4 regions of the Pantoea sp. App145 genome follow, and region 4 is predicted to be linked to each of the others. Evidence: predicted binding sites of a transcription regulator. Region 4 holds the regulator's gene; each other region holds the start of a gene.
The links. Region 4 encodes PurR, which represses purine synthesis genes. Its sites were predicted from a motif close to CANGCAAACGTTTGCNTG; they were not measured.

Region 1: a site for PurR is predicted at 3,611-3,628, ahead of tusA (sulfurtransferase TusA). Genes of this name have one in related genera too.
Region 2: a site for PurR is predicted at 3,274-3,291, ahead of purL (phosphoribosylformylglycinamidine synthase). Genes of this name have one in related genera too.
Region 3: a site for PurR is predicted at 2,687-2,704, ahead of purE (5-(carboxyamino)imidazole ribonucleotide mutase). Genes of this name have one in related genera too.

What each region holds. Positions count from the first base shown of each region.
Region 1 is NZ_CP133290.1:2,514,079-2,519,611, forward strand. It holds gene RCF31_RS11515 (DUF2500 domain-containing protein) at 1-129, opposite strand, end outside; gene RCF31_RS11520 (lysoplasmalogenase) at 295-924, shown strand; gene RCF31_RS11525 (zinc/cadmium/mercury/lead-transporting ATPase) at 1,018-3,279, shown strand; gene tusA (sulfurtransferase TusA) at 3,299-3,550, opposite strand; gene RCF31_RS11535 (7-cyano-7-deazaguanine/7-aminomethyl-7-deazaguanine transporter) at 3,744-4,409, shown strand; gene RCF31_RS11540 (DcrB family lipoprotein) at 4,527-5,084, shown strand; gene glgP (glycogen phosphorylase) at 5,122-5,533, opposite strand, start outside.
Region 2 is NZ_CP133290.1:3,946,767-3,952,299, reverse strand. It holds gene purL (phosphoribosylformylglycinamidine synthase) at 1-3,185, opposite strand, end outside; gene mltF (membrane-bound lytic murein transglycosylase MltF) at 3,455-4,915, shown strand; gene tadA (tRNA adenosine(34) deaminase TadA) at 4,912-5,382, opposite strand; gene yfhb (phosphatidylglycerophosphatase C) at 5,462-5,533, opposite strand, start outside.
Region 3 is NZ_CP133290.1:1,698,987-1,704,519, forward strand. It holds gene cysS (cysteine--tRNA ligase) at 1-1,230, opposite strand, end outside; gene ppiB (peptidylprolyl isomerase B) at 1,447-1,941, shown strand; gene RCF31_RS07805 (UDP-2,3-diacylglucosamine diphosphatase) at 1,941-2,657, shown strand; gene purE (5-(carboxyamino)imidazole ribonucleotide mutase) at 2,789-3,298, shown strand; gene purK (5-(carboxyamino)imidazole ribonucleotide synthase) at 3,295-4,359, shown strand; gene ybbP (putative ABC transporter permease subunit YbbP) at 4,410-5,533, opposite strand, start outside.
Region 4 is NZ_CP133290.1:977,303-982,835, reverse strand. It holds gene punR (DNA-binding transcriptional activator PunR) at 1-816, shown strand, start outside; gene purR (HTH-type transcriptional repressor PurR) at 813-1,838, opposite strand; gene RCF31_RS04365 (YnhF family membrane protein) at 2,124-2,213, shown strand; gene RCF31_RS04360 (C40 family peptidase) at 2,269-3,054, opposite strand; gene RCF31_RS04355 (Grx4 family monothiol glutaredoxin) at 3,422-3,754, shown strand; gene rnt (ribonuclease T) at 3,791-4,456, opposite strand; gene gloA (lactoylglutathione lyase) at 4,567-4,974, opposite strand; gene RCF31_RS04340 (alkene reductase) at 5,071-5,533, opposite strand, start outside.

The DNA.
Region 1 (5,533 bases), 1.5 Mb from region 4:
CACACTCAGAGAGCGGATCGGAGAAGCATCGTTCACCGCGGTTTCGCGGCGCTGTTTGATAAACTGACGGGTCGCCAAAACGGCAATAATCGCCAGAACGATAAAAAAGAGTAGCGGTGGTTTGCTCATGTTTTCGCTCGTGCTTTGCGTTAATGTCGGAAAGGTAAAGACGACAAAGCATACAACCAGAGTTGCCCGATTGTCACATTCATCGCCGGTAACATACACTGGGTTGGCGATTTTGGGAAAATTCATCAGACTGGCGGACAACACGTCCAGAAAAAGGGAGAAAACATGCTTTGGTCTTTCCTTGCCGTACTTTTTTCCGGTTGGCTCTATGTCGATGCAACCTACCGTGGCCCCCAATGGCAGCGCTGGTTATTTAAACCCGTCACCCTGCTGCTACTATTAGCCTGGGCCTGGCAAGCGCCCACCTTCAACACCACCGACTATCTGATTGTGGCTGGCCTGGTCGCCACGCTACTTGGCGATGCTCTGACGCTTTTGCCACGCCAGCAGATGCTGTATGCCCTCGGGGCGTTCTTTCTTTCGCATCTGCTGTACACCATCAGCTTCGCCGCGCATATGACGGTGAGTTTCTTCTGGCCGATTCCGCTCACGCTCTTGATCATTGGCGTGGTGCTGATTGGTATCATCTGGACGAAACTGGAGGAACTACGCTGGCCGGTTTGCACCTTTATCGGTATGACGCTGGTGATGAACTGGGTGGCCGCCGAGAACTACTTCTTCCGTCCGACTGATTACAGCTTCTCGCTGCTGGTCGGTGCCGGGCTGTTGCTGCTGGCGAATATCGTCTGGTTTATCACGCATTACCGCCGCCGGGTCAGTGCCGACAGTGCTATCGTTGCGGCCTGCTACTTCGCCGGTCACTTTATGATTGTGCGTTCTTTGTGGATCAACTGAAGAAAAAGTAACCTTAACGCTTGACTCTGGAGTGCACTCCAGAGTGTAGCATCAGGGTACGGGTTAATGCCCGTCCCTGAATCCGGAGGTTACATGCATCAACATTCTCACCCCTGCGGCTGTGGTAAAAGCCACAGCAAACCGCAGCCACTGTGCGGCATCAGCAGCGCCCGCCCGGTGATGCTCCAAATTTCCGCCGCCCAACCGGTAACGCCTGCAAACAGCTGTGACTGCTGCGATAGCGGCAGCCCCGGCGGCGACGCCGACGAAGAGAGCGACAGGCCCGGCCCTGGCACCCAACAATTCCGCTGGCAAATTGCTGGCATGGATTGCCCGAGCTGCGCACGCAAAATCGAAAACGCGGTACAAAAACTGCCGCAGGTGCACACCGCCCGCGTCATCTTTGCCAGTGAAAAACTGGTTGTCGACGCAGAAAATGATATTCGTCCAGCCATTGAGCAGGCGGTGAAAAACGCTGGTTTCAGCCTGATCTCCTCCGATCCGCAGATTCAGCCCAGCCGTTTACAGGAAAATGCCGGTTTGCTGCTGCTGGGCGTGCTGATGCTCGCCAGCTGGCTACTGAGTCTGGCCTCGCCCGTCTGGGGCGATCGTCTGTTTATTGCCACCACCTTAGTTGGCCTGCTACCGGTCGCGCGCAGTGCCTGGCGTTTGCTGCGCAGCGGCTCCCCCTTCAGTATCGAAACCCTGATGACGCTGGCCGCCGCCGGTGCGCTGGTGATTGGCGCACACGCTGAAGCGGCGATGGTGCTGCTGCTGTTCCAGCTGGGCGAAAGACTGGAAGCCTATGCGGCCACTCGCGCCCGCCGTGGGGTGACTGCGCTGATGGCGCTGCGTCCCGACACCGCCACCCGTGTGCGCGGCACGCAGCGCCAGCAGGTCGCACTGGCGGATTTGCAGCCCGGCGATGTGATTGAAGTCGCCGCCGGGGGTCGCTTACCCGCCGATGGCGAGCTGCTTAGCCACAGCGCCAGCTTTGACGAAAGTGCCCTCACCGGTGAATCAATACCCGTGGCACGCCAGCCTGGCGAAACGGTGATGGCCGGGGCCACCAGCGTTGATCGTCTGGTGACGCTGAAAGTGCTCTCGGAACCGGGCCACAGCGCCATTGACCGCATCCTGCAACTGATTGAAGAAGCGGAAAGCCATCGCGCGCCGGTGGAACGTTTTATTGACCGTTTCAGCCGTCTCTACACCCCGGCGATTATGCTGCTGGCGTTGCTGGTGATGGTTCTGCCGCCGGTGCTGGCTGGCACTGAGTGGTTGCCATGGATCTATAAAGGACTGACATTGCTGCTGATCGGTTGTCCCTGTGCGCTGGTGATCTCCACTCCGGCAGCCATCACCTCCGGCCTGGCTGCCGCTGCACGTCAGGGCGCATTGATCAAAGGTGGTGCTGCACTGGAACGACTCAGCCGCGTCAGGATGATGGCGTTCGATAAAACCGGCACGCTGACCGAAGGTAAGCCACAGGTCACCGATATCGTCGCTTTCAGCAACGAGCAGCCAGAGCAATTGCTGGCGCTGAGCGCGGCGGTTGAACAGGGTTCCAGCCATCCACTGGCGCTGGCCATCGTGGCGGAAGCGGTACGTCGGCGGCTTACCCTGCCCGCCGCCAGTAACCAGCAGACACTGGCAGGCAGCGGGATTCAGGCGAATATTCACGGTATCAGCTATCAGTTGCTGGCACCGCGTGAGGTAACAAACCTGTCTGATGAACAGCAGCAGAGCATCGCGCAGTATGAAGCGCAGGGCAAAACCGTGGTGATATTGTTGCAGGATGCACGCCCGCTGGGTCTGCTGGCGTTGCAGGATCGATTGCGCGCAGAGGCGGTTACCGCCCTGGCCGCACTGCAAAAACTGGGCATCAGCAGCCTGATGCTGACGGGTGATAACCCGCGCGCCGCTGCGGCGATCGCGGCAACGTTGCAGATTGATTATCGCGCCGGTCTGCTGCCTGCGGACAAAGTCACTGCTGTACGTGAGCTGGATACGCAACATCCGCTGGCGATGATTGGCGATGGCATCAACGATGCCCCGGCGATGAAAGCCGCCACTTTGGGCATTGCGATGGGAAGCGGGACCGATGTGGCACTGGAAGCCGCCGATGCGGCACTGACACATAACCGCCTGGCGATTCTGCCGCGCACCGTGGCGCTGGCCCGCCGTACACGTCGTATTATCCGTCAGAATATCGCGCTGGCGCTCGGGCTGAAGGCATTATTCCTGGTGACGACGTTGCTCGGTTTTACCGGCTTGTGGCTGGCGGTGCTGGCAGATTCCGGAGCTACCGCGCTGGTCACCGCCAATGCGCTGCGGTTACTGCGATCGCGCTAGCCGCAATAGATGCCTGATATCAGGCATCCGCTCCCTTTTGGATCAGGTACTGATACGGCAGGGTTTCCGTCTGCTGCGCCAGCAAGGTATGTTCCATAAAACGGCAAAAGCCGGGAATATCACGCGTGGTGGCCGGATCGTCGGCAATAATCAGCAGGGTTTCACCTGCCTGCATCTGACGCACCGTTTTGCGCACCATCATCACCGGCTCCGGGCAACGCAGGCCAAGGGCATCGAGGGTGTGGTCCGGCGCGGAAAAAAGATCGCTCATGATTCTCTGTCTGTTAACAAGTAAGGCCGCTCATTCTAACGCGCCCGGAGACCAGCGCAAGACGATAACGGTTGCGTTAATATTAACCATTGCATAAATCGCACAACGCGATAAGATGCCGCCGATTTTTTATTAACCACCGCAGAAAACTGCGGTACTGGGTTCCCTCACCCCAACACTAAAAAGGTTAGCTATGATCGCTTTTTCTCCGCGTCAGCGCATGTTTGCGCTGTTCTGGCTGTCGCTATTCCACTTGCTGGTGATAACCTCCAGTAACTACCTGGTGCAATTGCCGGTAGCCATTTTTGGCTTCCAGACCACCTGGGGTGCCTTCAGCTTCCCGTTTATTTTCCTCGCCACCGATCTGACCGTGCGCATATTCGGCGCGCCGCTGGCCCGTCGTATTATCCTGGCGGTGATGGTCCCGGCGCTGGTGATCTCTTATGTCGTCTCCTGCGTGTTTTATCAGGGCGAATGGCAAGGCTGGGCAGCGCTGGAACAGGTGAACCTGTTCGTGGCGCGTATCGCCAGCGCCAGCTTTATGGCTTACGCGCTGGGGCAGATTCTGGATGTACACGTCTTTAACCGTCTGCGCCGCCTGCCACAATGGTGGATTGCGCCAGCAGCAGCAATGTTTCTGGGCAATATCAGCGATACGCTGGCCTTTTTCTTTATCGCTTTCTATAAAAGCCCGGATCCGTTTATGGCTCAGCACTGGGTGGAAATCGCGCTGGTGGATTACAGCTTCAAAGTAATGATCTGCATGATTTTCTTCCTGCCGGCCTATGGCGTGCTGCTCAATGCAGCGTTAAAGCGTCTGGCGGAACGTTCGGCCCAGCGTCAGCTCAATTTCGGCTAATTGCACGTAGTACGATCCTCTGCTGCCCGCTAAGATTTCCTGACAAACCGGCGGTTGCTTTTAGCCGCCGATTTCGATTTGATAACATCCGACTGGAATCTTGTGAAAGGGATAGGAATGCGTAACTTAGTGAAATATGCGGGCATTGGCCTGCTGGTGCTTGGCCTCGCGGCCTGTGACCAGAAGAAAGATGACCAAGCTGCGGCTGACAATGGCGCCAGCGCCAGCCAGTCAAGCCAAACGGTTAATCTGCTGGATGGCAAACTGAGCTTTACCCTGCCAGCGGGCATGTCTGATAAGAGCGGTAAACTCGGTTCAGAATCGGCCAATATGCATGTGTATGCCGATCAAACCGGCGCTCGTGCCATTATCGTGATTGCCGGTGACCCGACCACTGACGCCCTGGATACGCTGTCACAGCGTCTGGAACAGCAGCAGCGCAGCCGCGACCCGCAGTTGCAGGTGGTGTCGGATAAAGCGGTGACGCTGAGCGGACAGCCTGCTCAGCAGCTGGATACGGTGATTTCCGCCAATCACCAGACCTCCTGGTCGTCAGTGATTATGGCGAAAGTGGATGACAAATTGCTGACCATCCAAATCACCCTGCCTGCGGATAACCAGCAGCAGGCGCAAAGCGATGCAGACAGCATTGTGAAAAGCATCACCCTGAAATAAGCCCCGTAACGGCGCGATAAATCGCGCCGTTACCTTGTTACAACCTTACCGCCGAAATATGCCAAATCTCATCGGCATACTCCTGGATGGTCCGGTCCGCCGAGAAATAGCCCATATTGGCGATATTCAGCGCCGCACGCCGCTGCCATTCGTCTGGCTGGCGATACAACTTATCCACCTTATCCTGCGTATCAACATAGCTGCGATAATCCGCCAGTAGTTGGTAGTGATCGCCGAAGTTAACCAGCGCATCAAACAAATTGCGGTAGCGGCCTGGCTCCTGTGGGCTGAACACACCGCTGGCGATTTGCGTCAGCGCCTGATGCAGCTCGGCATCCTCTTCGTAATATTTACGCGGGTTATAGCCGTCGCGGCGCAGCTTCTCCACCTGTGGCGTGGTGTTGCCGAAGATAAAGATATTCTCCTCACCCACATGTTCCCGCATCTCA
Region 2 (5,533 bases), 1.3 Mb from region 4:
TGGAAGGCGGCCGCCATTTCAACGTGGGAATTGACGCCCTGCTCACGCAGCACCGCCACACGCGGACGCGCACCGGTGGCAATCATCGGCGCGGCAACGTCTTCTTCCGGTTTGAAGGTCAGATGGACATTCAGGCCAGGATCGTTGTCGTTTTTCTTCGCTTCATGTTCCTGATCGGCACAGGCCGGGTTGTCACGCAGACGCTGCATCTGCCAGGTGGTTTCTGCCCACCAGGTACGCAGCGTGGTACGGCTTTCGCTGTACACCGCATGCTCACCAGAACGAATCACAAAACGATCGCCCGGCAGCGCCTGACCAATCACATGGACGTTGGTCATCAGGCCATGATCGGCGAACGTCTTCAGCACCGCATCACGGTCAGCAGCGTTGATTTGCACCACCGCACCCAGTTCTTCGGTAAACAGCGCCGCCAGCGCATCACTACCCAGCGCGGCGATGTCCGCTTCGATACCGCAATGACCGGTAAACGCCATCTCAGCCAGCGTTACCAGCAGGCCGCCGTCAGAACGGTCGTGGTAGGCCAGCAGTTTCTGCTCCGCCACCAGCGCCTGAATGGCGTTGAAGAAGCCAGCCAGCTGTCCGGCGTCACGCACGTCAGCCGGTTTATCACCCAGTTGACGATAGACCTGTGACAGCGCCGTCGCCCCCAGCGTGTTTGCGCCATTGCCCAGATCCACCAGCAGCAGCAGGTTGTCTTTATCGGCCTGCAATTGCGGCGTCACGGTGCGGCGTACGTCTTCCACGCGGGCAAAAGCGGTGATGACCAGCGACAGCGGTGACGTCATTTCACGCTGTTCATTCCCCTGCTGCCAGCGGGTTTTCATCGACATGGAATCTTTACCCACCGGGATGGTGATACCCAGCGCCGGGCAAAGTTCTTCGCCGACCGCTTTCACGGCTTCATACAGGCCCGCATCTTCACCCGGGTGACCGGCTGCCGCCATCCAGTTCGCTGACAGCTTCACGCGTGTCAGTGAACCAATTGCCGTTGCGGCGAGGTTAGTCAGAGCTTCACCCACCGCCAGACGGCCTGAAGCGGCGAAGTCGAGCAGTGCGACCGGGGCGCGTTCGCCGAGAGAGAAGGCTTCACCGTAGTAGCTGTCGAGACTGGCGGTGGTCACTGCGCAGTTAGCAACCGGAATCTGCCACGGACCCACCATCTGATCGCGTGCCACCATACCGGTTACGGTACGGTCACCGATGGTAACAAGGAAGGTTTTCTCTGCCACGGTCGGCAGATGCAGCACACGGTTGACCGCATCAGCCACGGTGATGCCGTCGCGCTGCAACGCTTCACCTTTCGCCTGCTGACTGACCACATCACGCGTCATCTTCGGCGTTTTGCCCAGCAGCACATCCAGCGGCATATCGATCGGTTTGTTGTCGAAATGCGTATCCGCCAGGCTCAGATGCTGTTCTTCGGTGGCTTCACCAATTACCGCGTAAGGGGCACGCTCGCGCTGGCACAGCTCATCAAACAGCGCCAGTTTGTCCGGCGCTACCGCCAGCACATAACGTTCCTGCGATTCGTTACACCACACTTCCAGCGGGCTCATGCCTGGCTCATCGCTCAGCACGTCACGCAGATTGAAGCGGCCACCACGGCCACCGTCGCTGACCAGCTCCGGCATGGCGTTAGACAAGCCACCTGCACCCACGTCATGGATAAACAGAATCGGGTTAGCTTCGCCCAGCTGCCAGCAGCGGTCGATCACTTCCTGGCAACGACGTTCCATTTCCGGGTTGTCACGCTGTACGGAAGCAAAGTCGAGGTCGGCATCAGACTGGCCAGAAGCCATTGATGAGGCAGCACCGCCGCCGAGACCGATATTCATTGCCGGGCCACCCAGCACAATCAGCTTCGCGCCCACCACTATTTCGCCTTTCTGCACGTGGTCGGCACGGATGTTACCGATGCCGCCCGCCAGCATGATTGGCTTGTGGTAACCACGCAGTTCTTCACCGTTGTGGCTGTTAACGCGCTCTTCATAGGTACGGAAGTAACCGTTCAGTGCCGGACGACCAAATTCGTTGTTGAACGCCGCGCCACCCAGTGGGCCTTCGGTCATGATATCCAGCGCCGTCACGATACGATCCGGCTTACCAAAGTCTTCTTCCCACGGCTGTTCAAAGCCCGGAATACGCAGGTTGGACACTGAAAAGCCCACCAGACCCGCTTTGGGTTTGGCACCACGTCCGGTTGCGCCTTCGTCACGGATTTCACCACCGGAACCGGTCGCCGCACCTGGCCATGGAGAAATCGCCGTTGGGTGGTTATGCGTTTCCACTTTCATCAGGATATGCGCGGCTTCCTGATGGAAATCGTATTCGCCTTTTTCGGCATCGGCGTAGTAACGGCCAACTTCGGAACCTTCCATCACCGCCGCGTTGTCTTTATAGGCAGACAACACATAGTCAGGCGTTTGTTCGAAGGTATTTTTGATCATTTTAAACAGCGACTTCGGCTGTTTTTCACCGTCAATAATCCAGTCGGCGTTGAAGATTTTGTGGCGGCAATGCTCGGAGTTCGCCTGGGCAAACATATAGAGTTCAATGTCGTTCGGGTTGCGACCCAGCGTAGTGAAGGCGTTCAGCAGATAGTCGATTTCGTCATCGGCCAGAGCCAGACCCAGCGTAGTGTTAGCCAGTTCCAGTGCCTGACGGCCTCCACCCAGCACATCAACACTTTTCAGCGGCTGCGGCTCATGGTGGGCAAACAGTTGCTGCGCATCATTGAGATCGCCGTATACCGTTTCCATCATGCGGTCATGCAGCAGGCTGGCAAGGGTCTGCCACTGCGCTTCTGTCAGCTGCGGTGCCTGAACATAGAACGCCATACCGCGTTCCAGACGACGCACCTGTGGCAGATCGCAGTTGTGGGCGATATCGGTCGCTTTGGAGGACCAGGGTGAAATGGTGCCTGGACGCGGCGTCACCAGCAACAGACGCCCTTGTGGCGCATGTTCGGCGAGAGACGGACCGTATTTCAGCAGGCGTTGCAGGCGGGCTTTTTCGTCCGCACTCAGCGGCGCACTGACATCGGCAAAATGGACGTACTCGGCGTAAATATCACTCACCGGCAGATGAGCGTCCTGAAAGCGGGTCAGCAGTTTGTTTACACGAAATGCCGACAGGGCGGGCGAACCACGCAGAATTTCCATCATTAAAGATCTCTCGTCTTCGAAGCGCCGGGCGACGCTTCATTGGGCGCAACAGGGAAAACGGGGCGTATTATAGAGAAACAGCACCGGTTACGAAACCGTTTGCGCAGAATTTATGGCCTACCGGATTCGCCTGAATTTTGCGCAAATCCTGCTATATAAGTTGCTCCGGCTCGCTTTGTTGCGCAAAATGCCCTTCGCTCTGGGAGTTCATACAAGATCAATACTGCCTTTTAAAGACAGAGGCCTTAGAGCCAGCGAGAGACAACTATTTGAAACGCCTGAAATTAAACTATCTGTTTATCGGTCTGATAACCGTGCTACTTGCGCTGGCACTGTGGCCGTCGATCCCCTGGTACGGGGGCGGCAAAGACGCGATATCGCAGATCAAATCACGGGGAGTGCTGCGCATCAGTACCGTTAACTCCCCGCTGACTTACTACACCATCAATAATGCACCAGCCGGTATGGATTACGAGCTGGCAAAGCGCTTCGCCGATTATCTTGGCGTCAAACTCCAGGTGACGGTGCGTCCGAACCTCGGTGACCTGTTTGACGATCTTGATGATGGTAAGGCGGATTTGCTGGCTGCGGGCCTGATCTACAACAACGATCGCATAGCCCGTTATCAGACCGGACCGAGTTATTACTCGGTATCGCAACAGCTGGTGTATCGCATTGATAAGCCGCGGCCAAAAAACCTCGGTGATCTGAAAGGCCGCCTGATTGTGCAGTCCGGTTCCGCGTACCTGTCAACTTTACGTTCCGCTAAAGCCGGAAACTATCCCGATCTTGACTGGTCAATCGCTACCGACCAGGGGCAAAAAGCGCTGCTGGAAGCGGTGGCGGATGGCAAACTGGACTACACCGTGGGGGATTCTGTCACCATTGGCCTGCTGCAACGCATTCATCCGCAGCTGGCAGTGGCCTTTGATATCACCGATGAAGAACCCGTCACCTGGTATCTGCCACATGATAAAGAAGATGACAGCCTGAATGCAGCCATGCTCGACTTCTATAGTCAGATGAGCGAAGAAGGCACCATCGCGCGGCTGGAGGAGAAGTATCTCGGCCATGTCGGCACTTTTGATTACGTCGATACCCGCACCTTCCTGCGCGCCATCGACAATACCCTGCCGGATATCAAGCCGTTATTTGAGAAATATGCCTCCAGCCTCGACTGGCGGCTGCTGGCGGCGATTTCTTATCAGGAGTCGCACTGGAATCCACAGGCAACCTCGCCCACCGGCGTGCGCGGCATGATGATGCTGACGCGCAACACCGCAGACAGCCTTGACGTTGCCGATCGTCTCGATCCTGAGCAAAGTATCCGCGGTGGCAGCGAATACCTGCAACGTATGGTGGAAAAAGTCCCCACGACCATCCCGGAAGATGAACGTATCTGGTTTGCTCTGGCGGCCTATAACATGGGCTATGCCCACATGCTGGACGCCCGTAAGCTGACGTCCAAACAAGGCGGCAACCCCGATAGCTGGGCCGATGTGAAGCTGCGTTTGCCGATGCTGAGTCAGAAGCGTTACTACGCGCAGACCACGTACGGCTATGCTCGCGGTCATGAAGCGTATAACTACGTGGAAAATATCCGTAAGTATCAGATTAGTTTGGTGGGATATTTACAGGAACAGGACAAACGGCTGGCGCAGCAGTCAGCCATGGAAGCAGAACTGGGCGCCGGTTATCCTGCTGTCGAACCGAAGATTGCGATGAATTAACCCGCGTCGCGCTGCGCCTGACGCAGCGCTTTTTTCTGCTCACGCCGCATGCGGAAAAAATCACTCAGCGTCGCGGCGCATTCTTCCGCCAGCACACCAGAAGCAATCTGGATTTGGTGATTCATACCGGGATGACCAATCACATCCAGCAGCGAACCGACCGCTCCGGTTTTTTCATCTTTTGCGCCATACACCAGCCGGGTAATCCGGCTATGCACCATCGCCCCGGCACACATCACACAGGGTTCGAGCGTCACGTATAACGTGGTGTCGAGCAGACGATAATTTTCCAGCACTTTACCGCCCTGGCGCAGCGCCATAATTTCCGCATGCGCAGTAGGATCATGCTGACCGATCGGACGGTTCCAGCCTTCGCCAATCACCTTGTCACCCTGCACCAGCACCGCACCGACTGGCACTTCCCCCTGCTCCCACGCCAAACGTGCGAGGCGTAAAGCGTGACGCATCCAGTATTCATCAGTCTGTGGGTTCACCGGGTAACTCCTGCGGGTAACAAAGGCGGCGCATTATAGCGAAATAGCGAGGTTATTCCAGCTGCTGCAACTCTCCACGCGGAGTGACGCGCCAGCGATGCTGGCAAAAGAACAGCAGCGGGTT
Region 3 (5,533 bases), 720 kb from region 4:
ATCGTTCGCCTGCGCACCGCTTTGCAGGAACTGCTCCGGATCCTGTTGCAGAATGCCCAGCACATCCGCCAACTGACGCAGTTTCGCCGCCAGCGCATCGGCAGCCGCTTTATCTTCCGTTTTCAGACGGTTCACTTCTCGCGCCATATCGAACAGTACCGAGTAAGCTTCCGGCGTGTTGAAATCATCATCCATTGCAGTACGGAAGCGTGTTTCAAACTCTTCACCACCCGCCGCCACCGCAGCAGCATCAGTGTGACGCAGCGCAGTGTAGAGGCGCTCCAGCGCCGCACGCGCCTGATTGAGGTTATCTTCGCCATAGTTCAGCTGGCTGCGATAGTGGCCCGACATCAGGAAGTAACGCACGGTTTCCGCATCGTAGTGCTGCAGCACATCGCGCACGGTAAAGAAGTTGCCGAGGGATTTTGACATCTTCTCGCGGTCAACCATCACCATACCGGAGTGCATCCAGTAGTTAACGTACGGACCGTCATGCGCACAGGTGGACTGCGCCACTTCGTTTTCATGGTGCGGGAACATCAGATCGGAACCGCCGCCGTGAATATCGAAATGGGTGCCGAGTTGTTTGCAGTTCATCGCCGAACATTCAATATGCCAGCCCGGACGACCATTGCCCCACGGTGAACTCCATGCCGGTTCGTCCGCTTTGGACATCTTCCACAGCACGAAATCCATCGGATTGCGTTTCACTTCAGCCACTTCCACGCGCGCACCGGCCTGCAATTGCTCCAGATCCTGGCGTGACAGCGCACCGTAATCTTTGTCGCTGAGGACATCAAACATCACGTCGCCGTTATCTGCCACATAAGCGTGACCACGCTCAATCAGCAGGCCAACCAACTCGATAATTTCGTCGATATGACGTGTGGCGCGTGGCTCCAGATTCGGCGGCAGGATACCCAGCGCGGCGAAATCTTTATGCATTTCACCGATCATACGATTGGTCAGGGTTTCGATGCTTTCGCCGTTTTCGTTGGCACGTTTGATAATTTTGTCGTCAATATCGGTGATGTTACGCACATACTTCAGCGTATAACCGACATAGCGCAGGTAGCGCGCCACCACATCAAACGCAACGAAGGTACGCCCGTGGCCGATATGACAGAGGTCGTACACCGTGATGCCGCACACGTACATGCCGATTTCGCCAGCATGGATGGGTTTGAATTCCTCTTTCTGTCGACTCAGGGTGTTATAAATCTTTAACATTGAAAGGTTCCGTATAAACGTGTGCGAAGAAGGCCTATTCAGGCTAGCTGCGTATTGTGCCGTATTTTTTACGCCAGCGCGACGCCAGCATAGCAACAGCCGCCACCTTGCTGACGCGTCATCACAATTTGTGATATAAGGAGCGTCTACAAAAAGGCCCGCTGCTTTGCATGCGCGGCTATTGGCACCGACGACAACCTTTACAGGACGAGAATGATGGTCACTTTCCAGACGAACCATGGCGATATCGTAATTAAAACTTTCGATGATAAAGCGCCGGCAACCGTAAAGAACTTCCTGGATTACTGCCGTGATGGTTTCTACGACAACACCATTTTCCACCGTGTCATCAATGGCTTTATGATTCAGGGCGGCGGTTTTGAGCCTGGCATGAAACAGAAAGCCACCAAAGAAGAAATCCGTAACGAAGCCAATAACGGTCTGAAAAACACCCGTGGCACTCTGGCGATGGCACGTACTCAGGCCCCGCACTCTGCCACTGCGCAGTTCTTCATCAACGTAGCCGACAACGACTTCCTGAACTTCCGTGACGAAAGCCTGCAGGGCTGGGGTTACTGCGTGTTTGCTGAAGTGGTTGAAGGTATGGACGTAGTCGAAAAAATCAAAGCGGTTGCTACCGGCCGCAGCGGCATGCACCAGGATGTGCCGAAAGATGACGTGATCATCCAGAAAGTGACCGTTAGCGAGTAATGTCGCGCACGCTGTTTATCGCAGATCTTCATCTGTGTCAGGACGAACCGGCAATTACTGCCGGTTTTCTGCATTTTTTGCAGCGTGAAGCGCATCAGTGCGATGCGCTTTATATCCTCGGTGACCTGTTTGAAGCCTGGATCGGCGATGACGATCCCAATCCGCTGCATCAGCAAATCGCCGCTGTGCTCAAGGCGTTGCCGGTTCCGAAGTATTTTATTCACGGCAATCGCGATTTCCTGCTCGGCCAGCGCTTTGCTGCTGCCTGCGGCATGACGTTGCTGCCGGAAGAACAGGTGTTAACTCTGTATGGTCAGCGTCTGCTGATTATGCACGGCGATACCCTTTGCACCGACGATGAAGGCTACCAGCGTTTTCGCGCCAAAGTGCATCAGCGCTGGCTGCAAAAACTGTTTCTCGCCTTACCATTACGTTTGCGGATGCGGATTGCCGCCAGAATGCGTGCCGACAGCAAACAGGCCAATCAGCATAAGTCGCTGAGCATCATGGATGTCAATCAACAGGCGGTTATCGAGGCCATGACGCGCCAGCAGGTGCGGCTATTGATTCACGGCCATACCCATCGCCCGGCTATCCATGAGTTTGTTTTGCAGGGTGAAAACGCTCAACGCGTGGTGCTCGGTGCCTGGCATCAGCAGGGATCGATGGTTCAGGTCGATGCTGATGGCGTCAGGCTTATCGAATTTCCGTTCTGACAAACGGGCAATCTTGCCCGTTTTCCGGCCACGCAACCGTTTTCCTTGCTGCCATCTCATGCTATTCTCTGTGCCCTTCTTCACCTGCCCGCCCGGCCAGGTTCGTTTGTATATTCACAGGAGTTGACCGCATGTCATCCAACGCCGCCCCGGCCCGTATCGCCATCGTCATGGGTTCCAAAAGTGACTGGGCTACCATGCAGTTCGCCGAGGAAATTCTTAACAGCCTGGATGTCCCCTTCCACGTTGAAGTGGTTTCTGCTCACCGTACGCCGGACAAACTGTTCAGCTTTGCCGAAAACGCCGCCCAGAATGGTTTTCAGGTGATTATCGCCGGTGCTGGCGGTGCCGCACATCTGCCGGGCATGCTGGCAGCCAAAACGCTGGTGCCGGTGCTGGGTGTACCGGTACAAAGCGCCGCGCTGAGCGGGGTCGATAGCCTTTACTCCATCGTGCAAATGCCGCGTGGTATTCCGGTAGGCACGCTGGCAATTGGTAAAGCCGGTGCCGCGAACGCCGCACTGCTGGCCGCACAGATTCTGGCGATTCACGACAGCGCGCTGGCAACTCGCCTGGCAACCTGGCGTCAGACCCAGACTGATGAAGTGCTGAACAACCCGGACCCGCGGGGGGATGCATGAAACCGGTTTGCGTACTGGGAAATGGTCAGTTAGGCCGGATGCTGCGTCAGGCCGGTGAACCGCTGGGTATCGCTGTCTACCCGGTAGGGCTGGATGCGGAACCCTCTGCCCTGCCGATTGCACAAAGCGTTATCACCGCCGAAATTGAACGCTGGCCGGAAACTGCGCTGACGCGTGAACTGGCAAGCCATCCGGCGTTTGTGAATCGCGATATTTTCCCGCGTCTGGCCGATCGCCTGACGCAAAAACAGCTGCTCGATCAGCTCAACCTTGCCACCGCGCCGTGGCAGTTGCTGGCGGATAAAAGCGAGTGGCTGCAGGTGTTCAGTTCACTGGGCGAACTTGCCATTGTCAAACGCCGTACCGGTGGTTATGACGGGCGTGGTCAGTGGCGTCTGCGCGCCAATGAAACCGACAGCCTGCCGGATGAATGCTACGGTGAATGTATCGTTGAGCAGGGCATCAACTTCAGCGGCGAAGTTTCACTGGTGGGCGCGCGCGGTCAGGACGGCAGCACCGTTTTCTACCCGCTGACCCATAACCTGCATCAGGACGGCATTCTGCGTACCAGCGTGGCCTTCCCGCAGGCGGATGCCGCACAGCAGCAACAGGCCGAAGCAATGCTCAGCGCCATCATGCATGAGCTGAACTACGTGGGCGTGATGGCGATGGAATGTTTCATCACACCACAAGGCCTGCTGATCAACGAGCTGGCTCCGCGCGTGCACAACAGCGGGCACTGGACACAGAATGGCGCGTCCATCAGCCAGTTCGAGCTGCATTTACGTGCCGTACTGGGCTTACCGCTGCCACAGCCGGTGGTGTATGCACCTTCCGTGATGGTCAACCTGATCGGTACTGATGTGAATCTGGCGTGGCTGCATCAGCCGCTGGTGCATCTGCATTGGTACGAAAAAGAAGTGCGTCCGGGACGTAAAGTGGGTCACCTGAATATCACTGACAGCGACCAGGCCCGCCTGGCTGCGGCTCTGAACGCGCTGGTGCCTTTGCTACCGCCTGAGTACGCCAGTGGTATCGCCTGGGCGGTGGAGAAACTGTAACGAAAACGGTCGCCATCAATGGCGACCGTTCTGTAACGCGGTGCGATTTATCACGCCGCCTCAAACCTTCTGAACAACGCTTTCCCCTTCAGCAAGCGCACACCCAACCAGCCGCCGCACAACGACAACAAAACTGCTCCGCAGATCGGTAACGCCAGCCACAGGCTCCAGTCTGGTTCCCACGGAAAATCAAAGATTTTACGCTGTAATCCCCACAGGGCCGCTTCCGCTCCAAGCGCCGCTGCCACACCCGACACCACGCCAAGCAGCGCGAACTCGCACCATAACGTCCCACGCAGCAGCCGCTTGCTCGCCCCCAGCGTGCGATAAACCACCAGCTCCTGACGCCGCTGACGCATACCGACCTGAATCTGCGCCAGCAACAGTAACACGCCGCAAATCGTCACCAGCACCACCATAATTTCCAGTGCCTGGCTGACCTGCGCCAGCACCTGACCAATCTGGCGCAGTATGCTGCCAATATCCAGCAGGCTCAGGGTGGGGAAACTGCGATTCAGTTGCGCCAGTAAGGCCGGATTGCTGTCCATACGGAAGCTGGTCAGCCACGTCTGCGGCTGATCATCCAGCGCACCCGGCGGGAAAATGAAGAAGAAGTTTGGTCGCATGCTTTCCCAGTCAACTTTACGCAGGCTGGTAATTTTGGCGCTGAACTGCTGGGTATCGCCGCTGAAGGTTAAGGTATCGCCCAGTTTCACTCCCAGCCGATCCGCCAGCTCAGTTTCTACTGAAACCTCCCCGGCACGCGGCGGCCATGTTCCCGCCACCAGTGGGTTATGATCTGGTCGTTCTGCCTGCCACGTCAGATTCAGCTCGCGATTCAGCGCGTTATCCATATTCGGATCGGCATCCTTCCCGTTCAGCTGCGTCAGACGCGCGCGAATAATCGGATAGAAGGTTTCTGCTTTGATGTGATGCGAATGGAGGAAATCACGTACCTGCGGCACCTGTTCCTGCGTCATATTCAGCAGAAAATAGTTGGGGCTATCCGGTGGCAATTGCTGTTGCCAGCGATCCAGCAGGTCACCGCGCATCACCAGCAATAGTGCCAGTAGCATAAAGGAGAGCGAAAAAGCCGCCAGTTGGCTGAGGGTCATGGCAGGCTGGCGCAGCAGACGATTAATCGCCAATCGCATCGCCAGATTGCGCACCACCA
Region 4 (5,533 bases):
ATCAGCTATACGGTACGCCAGCTGGAAACCTGGCTGGCCGTGCCTTTGTTTGAAAGGCAGCACCGGGAGGTGGTATTGACGGCAGCGGGTGAGCATTTCGTGCGTGAAGGCCGGAGTGTTATCAAAAAAATGCTGGCAACCCGACGCCAGTGCCAGCAACTGGCTAACGGCTGGCGTGGTCAGTTGAGTATCGCGGTTGACTGTATCGTTAAACCGCAGCGTACCCGGCAACTGGTAAAGGATTTCTACCGTCACTTCCCGGATATGGAGCTGATTATCAGCTATGAAGTGTTCAACGGGGTCTGGGATGCGCTGGCTGATGGACGGGTCGATGTGGCGATTGGGGCCACCCAAGCCATTCCGGTCGGTGGGCGTTTCGCCTTCCAGGATATGGGCGCGCTGAACTGGCGTTGCGTGGTCAGTCCCGGGCATCCCCTGACAAAAAGTACCCAGCTGGATGAAGAAACCTTACGGACGTGGCCTTCGCTGGTGCTGGAGGATACGTCGCGGGCGCTGCCGCGGCGTATGACCTGGACGCTGGATAACCAGCGGCGTCTGGTGGTACCGGAGTGGGAAACCGGGATGGATTGCCTGCGGGCAGGTTTGTGCGTGGGCATGGTGCCGGGCCATTTAGCCCGGCGACTGCTGGATAGTGGCGAGTTAACCGAACTGACGCTGCCTGCGCCTTTCCCGGAGAGTCCCTGCTGCGTCAGCTGGTCGGAACAACGCGCTTCACCGGCATTAAGCTGGCTGCTGGATTATCTGGGCGATGCTGAAACGCTCAACCATGAGTGGTTGAGCGAAACGATAGCTTAGCGACGATAATCGCGGAACGGGCCGTCAGCGACTGAGCGGCGTTCAATCAATGTTGGCTGCACTTCGATGGTCTGCGGCTCTTCGCGTTTACTGGTGATGCGATCGAGCAGCATTTCCAGTGCTTTTTCTCCCAGCTGCGCTTTCGGCTGATGAACGGTCGTCAGCGCTGGGGTGAAATACCGGGCGTTGCGCACGTTGTCATAGCCAATCACCGAAATATCCTGTGGCACACGCAGCCCCATTTCATCGGCGGCACAAATCGCGCCCATCGCCATGATATCGCCGCCACAAAACACCGCCGTCGGACGTTGTTTCTGGTTGAGGATCTGCTGCATCGCCTGATAACCGGATTCTGGTTCGAAGTCGCCCTGCACAATCCATTCCGGACGAACGGTAATACCGGCTTCATGCAGTGCCTGCATAAAACCAGCATGACGACCGCCGCCAGTGTTGCGCTCCATCTGGCCGGGGATGGCACCAATGTCGCGATGTCCACGTTCAATCAGGTAACGTCCCGCAAGATAGCCGCCCTGGAAGGCGTTATCCTGCACGGTATCGGTGAAATCACCGCGAGACTCGCCCCAGTCCATCACCACCATCGGAATATTGCGGTTCTCTTCCAGCATGGTGAGCAGGTCGTCCGGATATTCGGAACACATCACCAATAAACCGTCGACGCGCTTTTGCGCCATCATCGAGAGATAAGCACGCTGCTTTTGCAGATCGTTATGCGCATTGCCGAGAATCAGCGTGTAGCCGCGGTCGAAACAGTGGTTTTCTACCGCTTCGATGATTTCCGCGAAATAGGGGGCTTCGCTGGAGGTGGCGAGCAATCCCAGTGTTTTGGTGTGGTTGACCTTCAGGCTACGCGCCACGGCGCTGGGCGAGTAGTGCAGTTCTTTGATCGCTTCCCATACGGCGTTACGCGTCTCTTCCGCGACAAAACGCGTCTTGTTGATGACATGCGAAACCGTGGTGGTGGAGACACCGGCGCGTTTCGCCACATCTTTAATTGTTGCCATGAAAATGGTACTCCCGGGCTTATCGCAACTTACTGATAAGTATATTGTTAAACGTTTGCGTCTGCTAATGGTTTTGCGCCCCAATTTTTGGGGCAAATGGCGAAGAAAAAGGCGTTAACTCTGAGTCTAAATCACTTTAACAGGCCACAAACACAGCGTGCGCAAAATCTGTTGCGCAACGAAAGGCGGCGATTCTAGCAAGCTGACGCGGATAACACGAGATTTTTGCCGGGGGCTGTGCGAAAATTACATTAACCCTTCAATTAATGTGACTAAGGAGTTGTGATGAGTACAGACCTGAAACTCGCGCTGGGTACTACCGTTGGCGCGCTGTTAATGATCATCGTGTTCAGCTTCACCGCGATCCTTCATTAATAAAAAAGCCGGACCTGAAATTTCAGTGTCCGGCTTTTTATTGCGCGGTGACCGCTTAGCGAATGGTTTTTGGCGTCATCATGCGGCGTGCACCGACATAATGCTTCTGCCAGTAATCTTCACCTAATGCGCTAATCTGAATATCTTTACCGGTACGCGGTGACTGAATAAACTTGCCGTTGCCAAGGTAAACACCCACATGGTCAGCGGTACCGCGATGGTTAATGCGGAAGAACACCAAATCTCCTTTCTCCAGCATATCGCGTTTAATCGGTGCCGCATCACGCAGGTGATACATTTCGTTAGCGGTGCGTGGGAATTTGTATTTCACCAGGTCTTTATAGGCATACCACACCAGACCACTGCAATCGAAACCGGTATGTGGTGAAGTACCACCCCACTGGTAGGGTTTACCGATCTGACCCATTAATTTGTTCATCGCCGTTTCACGCGCCTTTTGATAGCGCTGCCGGTGTGATTTGCTCATCCTGATGGTGGTGAGGTCGCTGGCGTCATCCTGCTCAGATGTGACTTTCGCCACGCGCTGATGACCATATTTTTTGATCGGCGACTTCAGCAGGGTTTTTCTGCGGGTAGTTTTGTGCAGCGCAGTTTCGGTTTTGGTGGGTTTCTTCAGTCTTAACTTATGAACACTGCTGGTAAGGCGTGATTTTTTGGTGCTGGTCTTGACCGGGCGTCGTTTACGGCGCTCATCTTCGCGTGCACTTTTTTTCTCTGCATTATGCAAACTGGCATTGATGGGCGCATGCGGTGACGCAGAAGCCACATTAAAAAACAGTTGGGCGAAAGCCAGCATAAAAAGCGTAATAAGTAAACGCATAGTCCGGTTACAGGTTAAGCAGTCTGCGATAAAACAGCCTGCGGCAAGTTAGAAAAATCTGATCAATGATCAGCGCCGGAATTGATTCTAATCCACTTTTTTTCCAAAAGGTAAGGCATTTTTCGATTAATCTGTTACCAGATGGTATCTGGGGCAAAAATGAGCGATTTCAGCCGGTTAACGCAGCATAATTATTGCCAATTATTAATCGGTTCATGCTTGCTAATGATATGAAAATGTTATTTGTTGCGCTGGAACTTAACAAACATGGCGATTAAGGTCGCTGAGAAGCAAAATCCCGTTTTCAGTGCGGGGGTGAAGTCGCTACAATAAACAAACACGAAGTGAGGAATTAAGGAAGGCAAAAATGAGTACTGTTGAAAAAATTCAGCGCCAGATCGCAGAAAACCCGATCCTGCTGTATATGAAAGGTTCGCCGAAACTGCCAAGCTGCGGTTTCTCTGCGCAGGCGGTGCAGGCTCTGTCTGCCTGTGGTGAGCGCTTCGCGTATGTTGATATCCTGCAAAACCCGGATATCCGTGCTGAATTGCCGAAATATGCCAACTGGCCAACGTTCCCGCAGCTGTGGGTCGATGGCGAGCTGGTCGGTGGTTGCGACATCATCGTTGAGATGTTCCAGCGTGGTGAGCTGCAACCGCTGATTAAAGAAACTGCTGAGAAGTATAAAGAAGCAGAATAATTGCAAAGGCCGACGCATCGTCGGCCTTTCTTTTGGTCATTCTGCGTCGTCTTCCGACACATCGTCACTGAATGCGACCGGCCAGCCGCCAAGGCGCTTCCAGCGATTGACCAGTTCGCAAAACAGCGTCGCGGTTTGTTCAGTGTCATACAAGGCAGAATGCGCCTGGGTACTATCGAAATCCATACCTGCCGCTTTACAGGCTTTTGCCAGCACCGTCTGACCTAGCACCAGGCCGCTTAACGCTGCGGTATCAAAAGTGGCAAAGGGATGGAATGGGTTGCGCTTCAGACCGACACGTTCGGCTGCCGCCATAAGAAAGCCATGATCAAAGGTGGCGTTATGCGCCACGATAATCGCGCGATTGCAGTGACTGTCCTTTGTGCCTTTACGCACCATCTTAAAAATTGCATGCAGCGCTTCATATTCGCTCACCGCGCCACGGAGCGGGTTGCTGGGATCAATCCCGGTAAACGCCAGTGCATCCGGGTTAAGAACCGCACCTTCAAAGGGTTCAACGTGAAAATGCAGCGTTTCGTCGCGATGCAACCAGCCGTCTTCATCCATTTTGAGTGTGGTGGCGGCAATTTCCAGCAGGGCATCGGTTTTGGCATTAAAACCGGCCGTTTCGACGTCGATCACCACGGGATAAAAACCGCGAAAGCGTTGATGGAGAGCGTTTAAGTCGTTCGATTCAGACATCAGGATCTCATAGCAATAAATGGGGCAGCGCGCATTATGGCAAAAATTGCGGGAGGGTGCAGCAGGAGAGAGGAGCGCCAGCCCGTAAATACCCAGGCTGGCAGGCAGGCTTAGTTGCCGATGCCGTGTCCGGCGTGTTTGTTTTCGATCAGTTCGATTTTGTAGCCATCCGGATCTTCGACAAACGCAATCACCGTGGTGCCGCCTTTAACCGGGCCAGCTTCACGGGTCACTTTACCACCGACATTGCGGATGCGGTCACAGGTGGCCGCAACATCATCGACGCCCAGTGCAATGTGTCCGTAGGCGTTGCCGAGATCATAGCTCTCGACGCCCCAGTTATAGGTCAGCTCAATCACGGCACCTTCGCTTTCTTCGGTATAGCCAACAAAAGCCAGGGTGTACTTATATTCGGTGTTTTCGCTCTGACGCAGCAGGCGCATGCCCAGCACACGTGTGTAAAAATCGATGGAACGCTGCAAATCGCCAACGCGTAACATGGTGTGAAGTAAACGCATAACATCCTCTTTTAACAAGCACAAAGGCTAAGTATAGCGAGTTAACGCTCTGAAGAAACAGCATTGCCGCACATCCGGTGCGGCAATCAAACTTTCTTATAACGTCGGGTAATCGGTATAACCTTCGGCACCGCCACCGTAGAAGGTTTCCGGACGCTGCGGATTCAGCGGCGCATCCTGTTGCAGGCGAGCCACCAGATCCGGGTTGGCGATAAAATCACGACCAAACGCCACGGCATCAATCAGGCCACGCTGAATCAGGTTATCCGCTTTTTCAACGGTGTAGGCTCCCGCACCGATGATCACCCCAGGGAACAACGCGCGTACTTTCTCACGGAAAGCGTCGCTATAAGGCTGACCACCCGCCCAGTCTGGCTCTGACAGGTGCAGATAAGCCAGTTTACGTTTGCCTAATTCCGAGATGTACCACAGTGCGGCGGCTTCTTCATCCGCGCCATTTTCCAGATTCTGGAAAGCACCAATCGGTGAAATGCGAATACCGATGCGATCGGCAGACCAGTTAGCAATCGCCGCATCTACCACTTCGAGTGCGAAACGA